3 regions of the Pseudoalteromonas sp. SA25 genome follow, and region 2 is predicted to be linked to each of the others. Evidence: predicted binding sites of a transcription regulator. Region 2 holds the regulator's gene; each other region holds the start of a gene.
The links. The regulator LexA, encoded in region 2, represses DNA repair genes until DNA is damaged. The targets are predictions, from matches to a motif close to TACTGTATNNNNATACAGTA.

Region 1 (2,275 bases), on a different contig from region 2:
AACCCAAATAGCGCGGTACCATTCAAACCCTTGAGTAAACCATTGCTCATGTACTTTAGTATTCATGGCGTTTTGCATTTCTAGCATCACTACTAGCTTGTTTAAATTGGCAGACATATCAATTCCTGTCGTTTTGGTTGGCGTAATTTTCGTTGGTGTAATAATACAGATAAAATGCTGATTGTGCATTGCTGTATATTTTTATTAGTGTGCTAATTATGTTTATCGTGACGTCGTAAACTCATGCCATGAATCAATTAAATCAATGAAATCTTCAAAGCCACAACCACTACTTAAACCATTTTCTTCAAGCGCTAAATCGTCATCTTGATACGCTATTAGGTCTTCGCTGTCTTGATGAAGTGCATGGGCTTCAAATAATGCTTCGTCTTTCGTTAATATTAAATCTATTTCTTGGCCTTTTAGCGTTAGCGGCTCATAGCTTGAACTTACCGATGCAATAAGCGCTTGCACCATGGCTACTTTGTCTTTGCCTATTTCTTCGTTTAGCCAGCGACCAATAATAGCGTGTTCACTGCTTATTTTAATACGTAGCCCACTAATAGGGTCGCGAATAAATTGATATTCCATAGGGTTTGCCTGTAAATCTTTAATTGCGTAATTATATACGTAAACGCCCGTAAACCACAGGACATATAAAGTAAAATAGCGCCACATGGGCGCTATTTTACTCAACTTTAAAACCGTTAACTTCGCGATCTATAACGCGCTGCGTCAATGATCGACCATAAGTAAATAATAGGCACAAGTACAAAGCCTACAAGCACATAAATTAGTGCGTAACTTATTATAATAGCGAGTGCAAAAAATATAGCCGCTAAAATACGCCCTTGCACTAACTGCCCTAAACCAGGAAAAAATATATTACATAATGCTGCGATTACGTTACCGCCAGAACCTTGATCTGCCATACTAACCTCTGTATTTATTTGATTTTATAATTATTTACTTACACACTCTATGCCAATTTATTAAAGCTTACAAATCAAATAGTTAAATTAGTCTAGATTTAGAGAGTTAGTAAATTTTGCTAACTTTAGGTCAAATTAGCAATTTTTGTTATGTGTTTGCACTTTTCTATTCGCTCAATTAATTAGCAAGTTACTCGTTTTGAACACTATTTTATAAATAGCTGTTTATAAAAACAGTATTTTATTTAGCCTAACAAAAACACCTGTTATACTGGCCACAATATTGATTAAAAAGGCGTAACGATGGACGTTTCACAATTACTCGATGGCTTAAATGACAAACAACGCGATGCCGTTGCAGCCCCACTACAAAACATGCTGGTATTAGCAGGTGCTGGGTCTGGTAAAACACGAGTGTTAGTTCATCGTATTGCGTGGCTTATGCAAGTTGAGCAAGCCTCCGCTTACAGTATTTTTGCAGTTACTTTTACTAATAAAGCCGCTAAAGAAATGCGTGGCCGCGTTGAAGAAACACTAAAAGCGCCTGTAGGTGGTATGTGGATTGGTACTTTCCATGGTTTATCGCATCGTATTTTACGTGCTCATCACCGTGAAGCTAACTTACCTGAAGCCTTTCAAATTTTAGACTCTGACGATCAGCTTCGGATGATCAAGCGCTTATTAAAATCGATGAATATTGATGATAAAAAATGGCCTGCTAAACAATTTGGCTGGTACATAAGCGCCAAAAAAGATGAAGCACTTCGCCCTAAAGATATTCAAGCATACGATATTAATGAGCAAATGATGCTGCGTGTTTATGCCGCCTATCAAGAGGCCTGTGATAGAGCGGGCCTAGTTGATTTTGCTGAAATATTACTACGCAGCTACGAAGTGTTAAAAAATAACCCTACGTTACTGCGTCATTATCAGCAACGCTTTGCACATATGCTCGTAGACGAGTTCCAAGATACAAATACCATTCAATATGCTTGGTTAAAATTACTTGCTGGCGATACTAACAGCATTATGATTGTAGGCGACGATGACCAAAGCATTTATGGTTGGCGTGGTGCTAAAATCGAAAACATTAAACGTTTTTTAACTGACTTCAGCGCAGAAACCATTCGTCTTGAACAAAACTACCGCTCAACAGCGACTATTTTGAAAGCGTCTAACGCATTAATTCAAAATAACTCAGAACGTATGGGTAAAAGCTTGTGGACCGACGGTAACGACGGCGAGCCAATCTCTATTTATGCAGCATTTAATGAGTTAGACGAAGCACGCTTTGTAAGTAGCAAACTACGAAGCTGGTTAAATGCAGGTAATGCCCTACAAGA
Region 2 (2,275 bases):
TCAGCTTTGCTGGCATCTTCCATTGCAATTAGGGTTTTAGTGGCTGGTACTGCCATAGCAATTAAAATAACAAACGGGATTGCAGTCCAAAGTATTTCTACTTTAGTGCTTTCGTGAAATTGGGCAGGTACAGCCCCTTTAGATTTGCGGTGATGAATAAGTGCCCAAAACATAATTGCGAACACTATCACCCCAATCACACAACATATTATAAATATGGTCATGTGCAGCTGATATACATTATTGCTTATATCGGTTACGCCTTTGCGCATATTGTATTGGCTGTTAGCCAAAACTGGGTGCGAAAAAACACATAATATAAGCCACAAGGTAGAGGTCAGTTTACCCATGTGACGGCTCCTTTGATGCTATTGCGAATGCAAAGCGAAGAGGCATACGGCTTAAACGCCAATTCGTTATTTTTATTTTTTTAGTCAATCTCATTTAATATTGATTGGTTTTGCTGCGCCAACAACGTGTTTGTGTATATTGTGTGTTCTCAAAACTAAAAAGCTGTGAGTTATTATTAGCTCAGCACATTAATAATTAGCTAAAAAATGAACAACAAGCAAGTTTTAGTATAAAAAACAATCAGGTGATATTGAGTAATTAATAAAAAATCAGTAACCAACTAGGTAATAGGAAGTTCAAAAGATGAGCAAAACAAAGGGGTTTAACGCATTCGGAGGGGGAAAATATAAGTGCAAAAAAGTTTACAGCTTAAATTGTCAGTGAGCTATTTATGCCCTATTTTTAGTGCGAATTTAAAACAGAAAATGCGTACTAATTAGTACGCATTTATAAAACTGCTTGTTTAAAAGCTATTTTTAAAGTCACATCCAATCAGCGTTTCTTATAACGCCAACGGCTAAGCCTTCAATATTAAAAGACTCATTCTCAAGATCTACTTCAATAGATTCAAAATCGTCGTTTTCAGCATGAAGTAATACTTTACGACCCGCTTTCTCAAGACGTTTTACAGTTACGTCTTCGTCTAGGCGGGCAACAACAACTTGCCCGTTTTCAGCGGTTTGAGTACGATGTACAGCAAGTAAATCACCATCCATAATACCAATATCTTTCATGCTCATACCGTTAACGCGTAGTAAAAAATCTGCAGCCGGTTTAAACATTAATGGATCGATTTTGCAGTGACTTTCAACGTGCTCTTGCGCCAAAATAGGTGAACCAGCAGCAACACGCCCTATAAGCGGTAAACCTAATTGTTCTGGCTCTTCTTCTTCAATTAACTGAATACCACGGCTTGCACCTGGTTTCATTTTAATTGCGCCTTTTTTAGCAAGTGCTTTTAAATGTTCTTCAGCAGCATTGGCACTTTTAAAACCTAATGTTTGCGCTATTTCAGCACGTGTAGGAGGCATACCAGTGTCTTTAATAAAAACTTTAATTAGTTCGAGTATTTGAGCTTGGCGGTTCGTTAATGGTCGCATACAACTGGTTTTCCATACAGTACATTTAACTGTGAGTATATACAGTTAAATAAAAATCGCAAATTTAAATTAAGCCTTAAAATAGCCAAAGTAATTTCACTTGTGTACATTTTAGGGATATAACTAAAGCTAGGTTTATAAATGATTAAAAAAGCAAAGGAGTCATTATGAGTATTTGGTACCAGCCCATCACTTTAGAGCTGTGCAAGCAGTTAGAACAAGGCATTGATGGCCAAGGAACATTAATGAAAACCATGGGAATAGAAGTCACTGAAATTGGTGATGATTACTTAGTAGCCACTATGCCGGCAATTCCTGAGCATCATAACCCAATGGGAATGGTTCACGGCGGTGCTAACGTTGTACTTGCCGAAACAGTTGCCAGCTATGCAGCTAACTTTGTTGTCGATTTTACAAAATTTTACTGCGTGGGGCAGGAAATTAGCGCAAGTCATTTAAAAGCATCTCGCAACGGCACTTTAACAGCAACGGCAAGAGCGTTTCATATTGGCAAACGTAGTTCAGTGTGGGAAATAAAAATTACAAATAGCCGCAATGAGCTGTGCTGCGTATCAAAAATGACCGCAGCAGTCGTAGAGCGAAGGTAGTTACTTTTCGATTGGGTAAATTGTAATTTCCATACCCGCACCAATCGCAGATATACGTAGTAATGTATCTGCATCTAAGGCTTGATTAAAGCACTTAGGGGAAGTGCCTGATTCAAAACCAATATCAAACGTTCTACGTGAACAGCTTAACCATTGCTTTAGCGCGTTACGCGAACACGATTCAATAAGCTCACATATATGGTTTATTGCTTTGTC
Region 3 (2,275 bases), on a different contig from region 2:
CACGTGCAGGTATTGGCCGTGAGCTAAACCTTACATGGCTTAAAGATGTGCCTGACCAGAATGAAGTAACACAAGGCACGTGGTTTGGTGAAAATGCGATGGCTGAAGCCTCAGTAGAGGAGTCGATGCTTGAGCGTTTAGATGTTGAGATGGGCGATACGCTTACATTTTTAATTGGTTCGCAGTCATTCGACGCTAAAATTACCAGTGTGCGCAAAGTTAATTGGGCCACGCTTAAACCTAACTTTTTTATTATTTTAAGCCCAGATGTACTTGCAGATTTTCCGGCAACGTATATTTCGTCGGTACGTATAAACCCAGATCAAAAGCGTGACTTTAGCCAGTTATTGCGTACTTACCCTACTATTACAGCGATTGATATTGATAACTTTGTTAAGCAAATACAAACAACTATTTCGCAAGTATCACTCGCCATTGGCTTTGTACTTGCAATTGTTGTGCTGTGTGGCGCGCTTGTACTTATATCGCAAGTGCAAGCTAGTTTAGGTGAGCGTATGCAAGAAATTGTAATACTGCGAACACTTGGCGCTAAAAGCCGATTAATTAAAAACGCGACCTTGTACGAGTTTTTATTACTCGGCGGTTTAGCTGGCTTAGTTGCTGCATTTTTTAGTGATATAGCGCTTTTAATTGTGCAGCAACAAATGTTTGATTTAGCAGGTAAGTTACATCCGCATATATGGATTATTGGTCCGGTAGCTGGCGGTGTATTTGTGGCTGGTTTAGGCTATTTAATGATTGCCCGAACACTTAAACAAAATACCCAAGGATTAGTGCGTGCCCTAGGGTAAGCTTAAACTAACATGCTCCTGCAAATGCCCACCTAACACGTGGGCATTTTTGTTTTTCTTTATACTGGTAATTTATACAGTGCTCTGGCATTATTAGCGTAATTTAAAAATAATAACAATGGAGTGCTGTTTGGCCATTATTTTAGGGATCGATCCTGGTTCACGTTTGACCGGATATGGCGTTGTTGCCCACCAAGGTTCTAAATTTACATACTTAGGCAGTGGTTGTATTAAGTTAGCCGATCATCCTTTTCCGGTTAGGCTTAAAATGATCTACCAAGGCATTACACAGCTTATTGAACAGTTTTCGCCAGAAACCTTTGCCATTGAAAAAGTATTTATGGCGCATAACCCCGATTCAGCTTTAAAACTAGGCCAAGCTAGAGGCGCCGCGATTGTTGGCGCTGCAATGGCCGACTTACCCGTATTTGAATACTCAGCTAGGCAAATTAAGCAAGCAGTAGTAGGTAACGGTGGCGCTGATAAAACACAAGTGCAGCACATGGTAAAAAATATTTTAAAACTACCCGGTACGCCACAGGCCGATGCAGCTGATGCACTCGCTATTGCGATTTGCCACGCTCACTCAGAACAAAATTTAATTAAACTAGCGGGTAGCGCAAGCAAAACCGTTAGAGGACGTTTAAGGAAATAACTATGATAGGCCGCTTAAATGGTATTTTAGTCGAAAAACAGCCACCAGAAATATTACTCGAAGTAAGTGGTGTCGGTTACGAAGTACAAATGCCAATGACCTGTTTTTACGATTTACCAAAAATTGGTGAAAACGCGATTGTTTATACGCACTTTGTAGTGCGTGAAGATGCTCAATTATTATTTGGTTTTAATAATAAAGTTGAACGCGCCTTGTTTAGAGAGCTATTAAAAGCAAATGGCGTTGGTCCAAAACTTGGCTTAGCTATTTTATCGGGCATGTCGGCAAAGCAATTTGTAAGCTGTGTAAATAACGAAGACTCAACGTCGCTAGTTAAATTACCCGGTGTAGGTAAAAAAACAGCCGAGCGTTTAGTACTCGAAATGAAAGACAGATTAAAAGATTGGGGTAATGATTTATTTACGCCATTTAGCGACAGCGCAGTAATAGAGCCAATGAGCGATGCGACAATAGCTAATAACGCAGCCGATGATGCCGTATCGGCACTGCTTGCATTAGGTTATAAATTGCCACAAGCTCAAAAAGCAGTAAAATCGATAAGCAAACCCGATATGTCTACTGAGGTTCTTATTAGAGAATCTTTAAAATCAATGTTGTGAGTAACCCATGATTGAAGCGGATCGCTTAATTGATGCGACTGAAAAAACAAATGAAGACTCTATAGATCGTGCAATAAGACCAAAACTTTTAGCCGACTACAGAGGCCAGCCTCATGTTAAGCAGCAAATGGAAATTTTTATTGAAGCTGCGCGAACCCGTGGTGAAGCGCTCGATCATTTATTAATAT

Region 1: a site for LexA is predicted at 1,152-1,171, ahead of uvrD (DNA helicase II). Genes of this name have one in related genera too.
Region 3: a site for LexA is predicted at 875-894, ahead of ruvC (crossover junction endodeoxyribonuclease RuvC). Genes of this name have one in related genera too.

The regions. Positions count from the first base shown of each region.
Region 1 covers NZ_WTKV01000033.1:26,934-29,208, forward strand. The annotation lists gene GQR45_RS19970 (dUTP diphosphatase) at 1-117, opposite strand, end outside; gene GQR45_RS19975 (YacL family protein) at 223-591, opposite strand; gene GQR45_RS19980 (hypothetical protein) at 708-932, opposite strand; gene uvrD (DNA helicase II) at 1,236-2,275, shown strand, end outside.
Region 2 covers NZ_WTKV01000024.1:15,585-17,859, reverse strand. The annotation lists gene coxB (cytochrome c oxidase subunit II) at 1-350, opposite strand, end outside; gene lexA (transcriptional repressor LexA) at 834-1,451, opposite strand; gene GQR45_RS17210 (PaaI family thioesterase) at 1,619-2,059, shown strand; gene GQR45_RS17205 (hypothetical protein) at 2,060-2,275, opposite strand, start outside.
Region 3 covers NZ_WTKV01000014.1:123,691-125,965, reverse strand. The annotation lists gene GQR45_RS12970 (FtsX-like permease family protein) at 1-812, shown strand, start outside; gene ruvC (crossover junction endodeoxyribonuclease RuvC) at 943-1,467, shown strand; gene ruvA (Holliday junction branch migration protein RuvA) at 1,470-2,087, shown strand; gene ruvB (Holliday junction branch migration DNA helicase RuvB) at 2,095-2,275, shown strand, end outside.